One region of the Ideonella sp. sgz306126 genome, then DNA from elsewhere that is predicted to be linked to it. Evidence: predicted binding sites of a transcription regulator. Region 1 holds the regulator's gene; the other holds the start of a gene.

Region 1 (5,271 bases):
GATGGGCAGCGTGCCCGGACTGGCCGCGAAGGAGGCCGAGCTCCGCGAGCGCCGCCCCGCGTCCGACCGTGCCGACGACCACGACGACCCGAACGACTGACGCCATGCTGTTCCTGCTCTCGCCGGCCAAGACGCTGGACTACGACAGCCCGGTGCCCGCCGAGGTCGCGGCGCTGGCCACGCGGCCGCATTTCGTCGCCCGCGCGGGCGAACTGATCGATGTGCTGAAGACCCGCACGCCGGCCGAGGTCGCGACGCTGATGGATCTGTCCGATGCGCTGGCCCGGCTCAACGTCGGGCGCTATGCGGCGTGGTCGCCCCGCTTCACGCAGCACAACAGCCGGCCGGCCGTGCTGGCCTTCAACGGCGACGTCTACGAAGGCCTGCAGGCCCGCACGCTGGCGCCGGCCGACCTGGCCTGGGCGCAGCAGCACCTGGCCATCCTCTCGGGTCTCTACGGTGTGCTGCGTCCGCTCGACCGGCTGCAGCCCTACCGCCTGGAGATGGGCACCCGGCTGGCCACCCCGGGGGCGCAGGATTTGTACGGTTTCTGGGGCACCTCGCTGGCCGCCCATCTGAACCGCCAGCTCGCCGGCCACGCGGCGAAGGTGGTGGTCAACCTGGCGTCGCAGGAATACGCCCGGGCGGTGCCGCGCGCGGCGCTGCGCGCGCGGGTGCTCGACTGCCAGTTCGAGGACTGGCATGGCGGTGCGTGGAAGGTCATCAGCTTCCACGCCAAGCGCGCCCGCGGCCTGATGGCGCGTTACGCCATCGAGCAGCGCATCGCCGAGCCGTCGGCGCTGCAGGGTTTCGCGGCCGAAGGCTATGCCTTCGATCCCGGCGCCTCCGGGCCCGACCGCTGGGTGTTCCGGCGCCGCGCCGCTGACACAATCGCCCCATGAGCAAGAGCGTGTTGCGTGGCCGTGCCGCTGCCCCGGCGGTGACGGCGGAATTGACCGCCTGGATCGTCGCCCAGGCGACCGCCGGCTGCCGGCCCGAGGACGTGCTGAAGGCGATGCAGGCCAGCGGATGGCAGGAAGACGTGGCGGTGAAGGCGCTCGAAGACACGCTGGAGCAGCATCTCCAGCAGGTCGCCGCGGCGCAGACCGGCGAGTCCCTGCATCGGCGCGGCGGCCCCGATCATCCGGTGCCGATCGACGTGGCCGTGCCCGAACCGGCGCTGGTGGACGGGCGGCAGGTGCTGGACGCCGGCGACCGCGAGGTGGCGGTGCTGATGAGCCTGCAGCGGCCCCGTGTGGTGGTGTTCGGCGGGCTGCTGTCGCACGAGGAGTGCGACGCGCTGCGGGCGCTGGCGGCGCCGCGCCTGGCGCGCTCGGAGACGGTCGCCACCGACTCCGGCGGCAGCGAGGTGAACGAGGCACGGACCAGCGACGGCATGTTCTTCGAGCGCGCCGAGTTCGAGCTGTGCGACCGCATCGAACGCCGCATCGCGGCGCTGGTGAACTGGCCGCTGCAGAACGGCGAGGGCCTGCAGGTGCTGCGCTATCGCCCTGGTGCCGAGTACCTGCCGCACCACGATTATTTCGATCCCGAGCAGCCCGGCACGCCCAGCGTGCTGGCCCGCGGCGGCCAGCGCGTGGGCACGGTCGTGATGTACCTGAACACGCCCGAGCGCGGCGGCGCCACGAACTTCCCGGACTGCGGCCTGTCGGTGGCCCCGATCAAGGGCAACGCGGTGTTCTTCAGCTACGACCGGCCGCATCCGGCGACGCTGACGCTGCACGCCGGCGCGCCGGTGCAGGCCGGCGAGAAGTGGGTCGCGACCAAATGGCTGCGCGAACGCGAGTTCGTCTGAGCGCCCGGCCGTTGCCCTGAAACCCGCGCGCGTCGGCGCTGGCGGCGCGCGGCCGTCTCACCAGGCGCGCAGCTTGGCGCGCAGGCGGGCGATCGACTGGCTGTGCAGCTGGCAGACCCGCGATTCGGTCACCTTCAGCACCGCGGCGATTTCCTTCAGGTTCATGTCGTGCTCGTAGTACATGCTCATCACGTACTGCTCGCGCTCGGGCAGGTGCTTGATCGCCTCGACCAGCGCCTCGCGCATGCGGTGGTCCTGCAGCATGGCCAGCGGGTTGGCCTCGTCGCTGACGACGTGGCGGTCGAGGTAGTCGTCGCTGCCCTCGTCGCCCGACATATCTTCCAGGTACACCAGCTGGGTGCCGCGCACCTTGGTCAGCAGGTCCTGGTAGGCCGACAGGCCCAGGCCCATCTCGGCGGCGATCTCGCTTTCCTGCGGTGCGCGGCCCAGGCGCTGCTCCAGGCGGTGCACGGCGGCTTCGATCTCGCGCTGCTGGCGCCGGTTGCCGCGGCTCATCCAGTCGGTGCCGCGCAACTCGTCGAGCATCGCGCCGCGGATGCGCTGGGTGGCGAAGGTCTCGAACTGCACGCCCTGCGCGGCGTCGAAGCGGCCGAGCGCGTCGTGCAGGCCGATCATGCCGACCTGGATCAGGTCGTCGATCTCCACGTTCGCCGGCAGCTTGGCGATCATCTGATGGGCCAGGCGGCGAACCAGGGGGCTGTGCTGCTTGAGCAGCGCCTGGGTGTCGAGACGGCCGTTGGCGGTGTACATGGACGGTCTCCGGGCAGGTCAGTAGAGAAGCGGCGCGGGCATCGTGCGGACGGGCGCGTCGGCCGGCATCAGCACCGGCAGGCCGGCGTCGTCGTTGAGCAGTTGTTCGGTCGCCAGGCGGATCAGCGCGGCCTCCAGCGGGGCGTCCAGCGGGCGGCCGCAATCGACGCCGGCGAAGGTGCGCAGCACGCTGCCCAGGAAGCTGTCGCCGGTCTGCGCCAGCCGCTCGGCCACGCGCAGCGCGCGGCGGGGGCCGTCCTGCACGTCGGCCAGCAGGTCGAAGGTCAGCAGGCCGGCGCGCTGGGCCAGCAGCTTCATCGAGGTGTAGGCGTCGGTCAGGCCGGCGCCGTCGAGCGAGGCCATCAGCACCGGTCGCACCGGGCGGCGGCCCAGCAGGCGCACCAGGTCGCGGGCATTGGCGTGGAGCACGATCGCGTCGGCGCGTGGTGCGGCGCTTTCCACCGCGGCCAGCCAGGCCTCGGACGAGCCGCGGGCGTTGACATGGCGCAGCGGCAGGCCGCGCGCCGCCAGGTAGTGCACCTGGCTGCCCAGCGGTTCGATGCAGGCCGGCAGATCGATCTCGGCCATCTCGCTGGCCTCGGGTGAGGTGTCGGCGGCGTCGACCACCAGCGTGGTCGCGCCCAGCTCGGCGAGCGCCGAGCTCAGGCGTTCGAGCAGCACGCTGGTGCGCTCGACGTGCGGGTTGGCCACCAGCGGCACGATGCGCTGGCGCGAGCCGGCGAAGAGCCGGCGCAGGCCATCGGCCTGGTCAGCCGGACTGCGCTGGGGGTAGGCGTTGAGAGCGGCCATGCGGTTCACCGTCTCGGGGGCGTCAGGCCTGCAGGGCGCGGGCGGCCAGCGCCGGGCGTTGCGCGGAGGCGAACACCAGTTGCACGTCGGTGGCTTCCATGCGGTAGGTGGCGGTGCCGCCGCCCTTGAGCGCACGTTGCAGCAAGGCGTTGGAGGACAGGCGGTGCCAGTCTTCCGGCACGCGCTGGCCGTTGGCCACGCCCCAGACCTTGAGCTTGTGGCGGATCACGGCGTCGAGCGCCGGCGCCAGCTTCACCGCCTCGTCGATCTTGGACAGGATCACGCCCTTGCAGCGCGAGGCGCGCCAGGCGGCGATCACGTCGTCGATGGTCTCGCCCTGCGACGAGGCGTCGACCACCAGCAGGCGCTGGATCGACGGGTGCGAGAGCATGTCCAGCAGCTCGCGGGTGCGGCTGTCGCGCTGGGCCATGCCGGCGGTGTCGATCAGCACCATCTTCTTGCCCGCTAGCAGCTCCAGCAGGTCTTCGAGCGAGGCGCGGTCGTGGGCGGTGTGCACCGGTACGCCCAGGATGCGGCCGTAGGTGCGCAGCTGTTCGTGGGCGCCGACGCGGTAGGCGTCCAGCGTGATCAGGCCCAGGTTGGCGGCGCCGTAGCGGGTGGCGAAGGCGGCCGCCAGCTTGGCGGTGCTGGTGGTCTTGCCGACGCCGGTCGAGCCGATCAGCGCGAACACGCCGCCTTGCTCTTCCAGGGCCGGTTCGTGCTCGCCGGTCAACAGGTTGCGCTCCAGCACGCCGGTGGCCCAGCTGGTTTCGTCGCTGGCGTTGGCTGGCAGCGCCTCGACCAGCTTGCGGATCAGGCCGGGCGAGAAGCTGCAGTCGAGCAGCTTCTGGGCGAGTTGCGCCTGGCGCGGATGGCGCTGCAGCTTTTCCATGAAGGCCAGCGCGCCGAAGCGCTCTTCGATCAGGCCTTTCATCGCGCGCAGCTCGTGCACCATGTCGAGCTGCTCGGCGCGGTCGCCGGCGGCCTCGCCGAGCGCCGGCAGCGCGGCCGGCTCGGGGCGCACCTCGCGGGTCGGCGCGGGGGCCGGTGCGGCGCGGGCGGCGACGGCGGCGCGCGGCGGCGCCGGGCGGGCGGCCGGCTGAGGGGCAGGAGCGGGCAGGTCGCTGTCGTCCTGGGCGTCGGACAGCGCGGCCTGGCGGCGCTTGAGCATGCGCTCGCGCACATAGTCCTGGAACGACAAGGTGCTCATCGCCAGTTGCTCGACATCGCCGTCCACGTCGCCGTCGCCGCCGTGCTGCAGGCGCTCGGCCAGGCGGCGGCCGGGCAGCGGACGCTCGGCGGTCTGGCGTTCGGCGCGCGAGGCCAGCGAATCACGCTGGGCCGTGCGCTGGGCCGCGGCCGAGGGGCTGGAGACGCGCTCGAACTGCTCGACCGTGTCGGGGGCCATCGCCAGCACCTCGACGCCGTCGCTGCAGGGCTTGGTCGACAGCACCACGGCGTCCTCGCCGAAGGCCTGGCGCACCAGCGCAAAGGCTTCGCGCGAGGTGCGCGCGGTGAAACGCTTGACGTTCATACGGCCTCCTTGAAAACTGCCGAGGCAACGGCGCCGGGCTCATGGCCGTCGGCCGAAGGGATCAGGTTCGTGTTCATGCATTGCTCCCGATGACCTGGCCGATCCGGATCGAGTGGGTTTCGGGAATCTCGCTGTGGGCCAGCACCTTCAGGCGCGGCGCGGCGCGCTTGAGCAGCCGGGCCAGCGGCGCGCGCAGCGTGTCGGGCACCAGCAGGCAGGCCGGGTGGCCGAGGTTTTCCTGCTTGCGCACGCTCTCGGCGGCCTGGCGGGTCAGGGTGTCGGCCACGCCCGGGTCCAGCACCGGGCCATGGGCCGAGTTGAGCGCCTGGTTGACCAGGCG
Region 2 (5,271 bases), on a different contig from region 1:
ACACCCGGCGGCGGAGTCGGGCGTGCTCAGCCCCGGGCCTTCGGCTTGACGAGATGCAGCACCTCGCCCCGCGCCAGCCTCTCGACCAGCTGCGCGATCCGCCTGGCGCGGGTCGGTGGCCTCGCCGCGGTCTGCACGCGCCAGAGCACCGCGTAGCGGTTGCCGGCGTCGAGGGTCGCAAAGAAGGCCTGCGCCGGCGGGCACTGGGCCAGCGCGGCCTGCAGGTCTTGCGGCACGGTGGCCGTGCGTGCGCCGTCGTAGGCGCGCTCCCAGCGGCCGTCGGCCTGGGCGGCATCGATCTGGGCCTGCCCGGCGGGCTGCATCCGCCCTGCCGCTATCAGCGCCGCGACCTTGGCCACGTTCGTCTTCGACCAGACGCTGCGCGGGCGGCGCGGGGTGAAGCGCTGCAGGAAGTGCTGGTCATCGAAGCCTTTCTTCTGGCCATCGATCCAGCCCCAGCACAGCGCGATCTCCACCGCTTCGAGGTAGGTGACGCTGGGGACACCGGCGCCTTTCTTCGCGATCTTGAGCCACAAGCCCTCGGAGCTCGCGTGATGCGTGCGCAGCCAGGCTTCGAAGGCCCGTGCGGACTCGAATGGCTTCACCTCGGGGAGGGCTTGAAGGGCGTCCATGCCGCACAGTCTGCCGCAACGCCGGCGGGCCACGGCCAGTCGAGCCCGGCGGCCCCACGTGTTTCCCCTCAGCCCCAGACCCCCTGGGTGCATCCCGCCGCTCCTAGAATCCGCCGACTCACCCCCTTTTCTTTCCGCCGACCCGCAGCCCACCCGGCGGCGCGCCGGCCTCCCGGAGCCAGACCATGGACACCCGCATCGCGCCCGCCCGCCTTCGCCTCGAACAACTGCGCGAGGCGATGGCCGCCGGCGGCACGCAGGCCGTGCTGCTGCCGTCCAGCGACCCTCACCTCAGCGAATACCTGCCCGAACGCTGGCAAGGGCGGGAATGGTTCTCCGGCTTCACCGGTTCGATGGGCACGCTGGTGGTCACCCTCGACCGCGCCGCGCTGTTCGCCGACATGCGCTACTGGGAGCAGGCCGCCGCCGAGCTGCAGGGCAGCGGCATCGAGCTGGTGAAGATCCCCACCGCCGCCGCCACCCACCACCTGGCCTGGATCACCGGCCAACTGGCCCCCGGCCAGACGCTGGCGGTGGATGGCCAGGTGCTGGGCCTGGCCGCCGCCCAGCAACTGCGCGCCACCTGCGCCCAGGCCGGCATCGTGCTGAAGACCGATGCCGACCCGCTGGCCGCCGCCTGGCAACCCCGGCCCGCGCTGCCGCAGGCGCCGGTCTACGAGCACCGTGCGCCGCAGGCCGTCCTGGATCGGCCGACCAAGCTGGCGCGCGTGCGCGCCGCGCTGGCCGAGCATGGCGCCAGCCACCACTTCGTCTCGACGCTGGACGACATCGCCTGGATCACCAACCTGCGCGGCGCCGACGTGGCCTACAACCCGATCTTCCTCGCCCACCTGCTGATCGCGCCGGACCGCGCGACGCTGTTCGTCGGCCAGGGCAAGGTCGGCCCCGAGCTGGCCCGCGTGCTGGCGGCCGACGCCGTCGTGCTGGCGGACTACGCCGACGCCGCCCAGGCGCTGGCGGCGCTGCCGGCCGGCGCCACGCTGCTGCTGGACCCCAAGCGCGTCACGCTGGGCCTGCGCGAGGCGGTGCCCGCCGCGGTCAAGGTGGTCGAGGCGATCAACCCCAGCACGCTGGCCAAGAGCTGCAAGAGCGCCGAGGAGGCGGCCTTCATCCGCGAGGCGATGGCCGAGGACGGCGCCGCGATGTGCGAGTTCTACGCCGGCTTCGAGGCCGCGCTGACCCGCGGCGAGCGCCTGACCGAGCTGACGGTGGACGAGCGGCTGAGCGCCGAGCGCGCCCGGCGCGCCGGCTTCGTGGGCCTGAGCTTCCCGACCATCGCCGGCTTCAACGCCAATGGTGCGATGCCGCACTACCGCGCCACGGCCGCATCGCACGCGGTGATCGAGGCGCCGGGCCTGCTGCTGATCGATTCCGGCGCCCAGTACGTGGGCGGCACCACCGACATCACGCGGGTCTGGGCGATCGGCGCGCTGAGCGCCGAGCAGCGCGAGGACTGCACCCGGGTGCTGCAGGGCACGCTGGCGCTGAGCCGGGCGCGCTTCCCCGAGGGCACCTTGAGCACCGCGCTCGATGCGCTGGCCCGCGCGCCGCTGTGGGCCCACAGCCGCGACTACGGCCACGGCACCGGCCACGGCGTGGGCTATTTCCTGAACGTGCACGAGGGGCCGCAGACCATCAGCCGCGCCGCGCCGGAGCCGCAGATGGCGATGCGCGCCGGCATGTTCACCTCGGTCGAGCCGGGCCTGTACCGGCCCGGGCGCTGGGGGGTGCGGATCGAGAACCTGGTGCTCGCGGTGCCGGCGCCGGCCAGCGAGTTCGGCGAGTTCCTCGAGTTCGAGACGCTGACGCTGTGCCCGATCGACGTGCGCTGCCTGGAGGTGGCGCTGCTGCGCGCCGACGAGATCGACTGGCTCAACCGCTACCACGCCCGGGTGCGCGAGGTGCTGGCGCCGCGCGTCGGCCCGGCGGCCCGCGACTGGCTGATCGCGCGCACCGAGCCGATCGCCGCCTGAGCCCGCCCGACGGGTGCGGGTGCGGGTGCGGACGCCCGCCGTCGCGATCCGCGCTCAGTCGAGCGCCATCATCCGCCGGCGCTTCTGGGTCTGGTCGATGTAGCGCTGCAGGCCGCGCTGGGCGTTGAGGTCCAGGCCGCGCAGCTCGCAGCCCAGGCGCACGCCGCGGGCCTGGGGCTGGATCGAGGTCACGTGGTGCACCACCAGGGTGGCGCGAAATTCGGTGTCGCCGTCGAGCTCGACGACCGCGCCGTTGATCGCCACGCCGGGCTGCACCGGCGGCACGTCCTGCGGCATGAACAGCGCGCAGCCGCCGATGCTCAGGTCCAGCACGCGCAGCGCCAGCGGCATGTCGGGCAGCTCGGGATGGCGAAAGCGCACCGTCGGCGCGCTGCGCTCCAGCGTGCGCACCCGGTAGGCATTGCGGCGCTGGAAGCGGTAGACCTCGCGCGGCAGCGCCGCCTGGAGCACGCAGCTCTGGCGGCCGTGCACCAGCAGCCGGTCCTGCACCTCGAACTGGACCTTGATCTGGTCGAGATAGGCCACCGCCATCGCGTCGTCGGCCTCCACCAGCTGGGCCACGGTGTGTGACTGCAGGTCGGCGGTGAAGGCGATCTTGCCCAGCTGGGCATCGACGCTCCACAGGGTGCTGGCGTAGAAGGCGCCGTCCGAGCCGTTCAGGTTGACGATCACCGCCCGGTCCATCAGCGCCTTCAGCAGCGCGCGCACCTCGATCGGGTCGGTGACCTTGAATTCGGCCAGGCGGTCGGGATCGCCGAGGCCGTCGAGCGAAGCGGGCTGGGTGTCCTGGTACATGGTGCGGCGTCCTGCGCGTGGGCGTCGGTTCAGTGCAGGATCTTGGGCCGGCCGCTCAGCATCTGGTCGAGTTCGTCCATCCAGGGTTCGGCCAGGTGGCGGATCTCGGCGTCGTTGAGCAGGATGCGCTGCATGATGCGCGACTTGGCCTTGGCCTCCTCCGCCCTCAGCTGCTCGCTCTGGGCGGCCAGCTTGAGCTGGGAGATCAGCACGGCGCACGCGCCTTCGAGCTTGACCACCTGGTCCCAGTCGCCGTGGCGGGCGGCCTCCAGCATGTCGGCGCTGGCACGCTCGATCGCTTCGTAGTAGTTCAGCAAAGTGTGGTTCATGGCGATGCCTTCGCGCAAGCACGTGGCCGCAAGGGTCTCGGGGGTCACTTCAGTGCGTCTCCACCTGAGGGCCGATGTCCTTCCAGGCCTGGCGCAGCGGCTCGATCAGCCGCGCGCATTCGTCCAGGATCTTCTCGTCGTTGCGCACGTTGGCCAGCACCAGGCGCAGCGCCACGTAGTCGTAGAGGTTGCGCAGGTCGGCGGCCAGCGCGCCGCCGGCTTCCAGGTTCAGGCAGGCCTTGAGGCCCTCGTCGACGATCTTCGCGGCACGGGAGATCGACTTGCCCTTGGCCTCGATCTGGCGCTCGCGCATCGCGCCGCGGGCCTGGTTGACCGCCTCCGCGTAGCCGTCGAAGAGCATCTCGATCAGGCGGTGCGGAGACGCCCCGTCGATGCTGGTCGCCACGCCGATCTGGCGGTAGGCCATCGCCAGGCCGCCGGTGCGCGCGAAGGGGGAAGAAGTGGCTGCGCTGTACATCATGTCAGTCCCGTGGGTTGCCGTTGAATGTTTATCGACCCGGTGGCGGTCGACTTGAGCGCTTGCGATCCGGTGATCTGGCGCGGTTTCCCGGTGCATCCATGAAACAGGGGCGCCGTGGCGCCCCTGCGGTCGATCCGGCGCATGCCGCCGTCAGGCCGAGCTGCTGCTGTTCGTGCTGCTGCTGCTGAACTGCTGGGTGATGTAGCTCGACAAGGCCTGCATCTGGGCCATCGTCGTGTCCAGCGCCTGGTATTGCTTGGTCATGTTGTCCTGCATCTGCTGCAGGCGCAGCTGCATGTCGGACTGCTGCTGCTCGTTCTGCTTGATGCTGGTCTGCAGGCCCTGCTGCCGCGTGGCGATGCTGCCGCTGACGTCCAGCAAGGACGTGGTCAAGGTGTTGAAGCGGGTCATGAAGCCCGAGGCCGCCGGCGTGGCGCCGTTGGCCATGAACAGCTTCTGCAGCTCGGGCAGGTTGTTCAGCGCCGCGGTCATCTTGGTCGAATTGACCGCCAGCGTGCCGTCCTTCTGCATCGAGATGCCGACGTCCGACAGCACCGAGAACGCGCTGGACGCGGTCGAGCTCTGGTTGATCACGCCGCGCAGCGCCCACTGGATGTTCATCATCGTGGTGTCGCCCTGCAGCGGCGCCGCGGTGTTGCTGGTCGGGTCGTAGGCCGTCTCGGTGCTCATGTACTTGGCCAGGCCGTTGAAGGCGTTGACGAAGCCCGTCACGGCCGTGTTGACCGAGGCGGTGTCCGGGCTGACGGTGATCTGGGTCGGGGTGGCGCTGACCTGCGACAGCGTCAGGTTCAGGCCGTTGGCCACGTTGTTGATGGTGTTGCTGGCCGACTCGATCGCGATCCCGTTCACCGTCGCCTTGGCATTGGCCGCCGACTGGTTGAGCTGCATCGGTGTGGCACTGTTCGTCGCGTCGAAGGCCAGCGACGACAAGCCGGTCGAAAGCGTGCCGCTGGGAACCGTCTCGGTGGCGGTGATCTTGAACGCGTTCGCCGCGCCGG

The links. The regulator FliA, encoded in region 1, starts transcription of late flagellar genes. The targets are predictions, from matches to a motif close to CTAAAGTTTNNNNNNNNNNNGCCGNTA.
Region 2: the regulator FliA is predicted to act here: its motif matches at 4,282-4,308, upstream of fliS (flagellar export chaperone FliS).

The regions. Positions count from the first base shown of each region.
Region 1 covers NZ_JBVYWP010000003.1:605,292-610,562, forward strand. Annotated here, with positions in the region: gene ypfH (esterase) at 1-100, shown strand, start outside; gene yaaA (peroxide stress protein YaaA) at 105-902, shown strand; gene AC0N04_RS11190 (2OG-Fe(II) oxygenase) at 899-1,816, shown strand; gene AC0N04_RS11195 (RNA polymerase sigma factor FliA) at 1,874-2,587, opposite strand; gene AC0N04_RS11200 (MinD/ParA family ATP-binding protein) at 2,606-3,397, opposite strand; gene flhF (flagellar biosynthesis protein FlhF) at 3,420-4,931, opposite strand; gene flhA (flagellar biosynthesis protein FlhA) at 5,005-5,271, opposite strand, start outside.
Region 2 covers NZ_JBVYWP010000001.1:2,766-8,036, forward strand. Annotated here, with positions in the region: gene AC0N04_RS00015 (YdeI/OmpD-associated family protein) at 27-632, opposite strand; gene AC0N04_RS00020 (aminopeptidase P family protein) at 818-2,626, shown strand; gene AC0N04_RS00025 (flagellar brake protein) at 2,681-3,442, opposite strand; gene AC0N04_RS00030 (flagellar protein FliT) at 3,472-3,771, opposite strand; gene fliS (flagellar export chaperone FliS) at 3,821-4,252, opposite strand; gene fliD (flagellar filament capping protein FliD) at 4,403-5,271, opposite strand, start outside.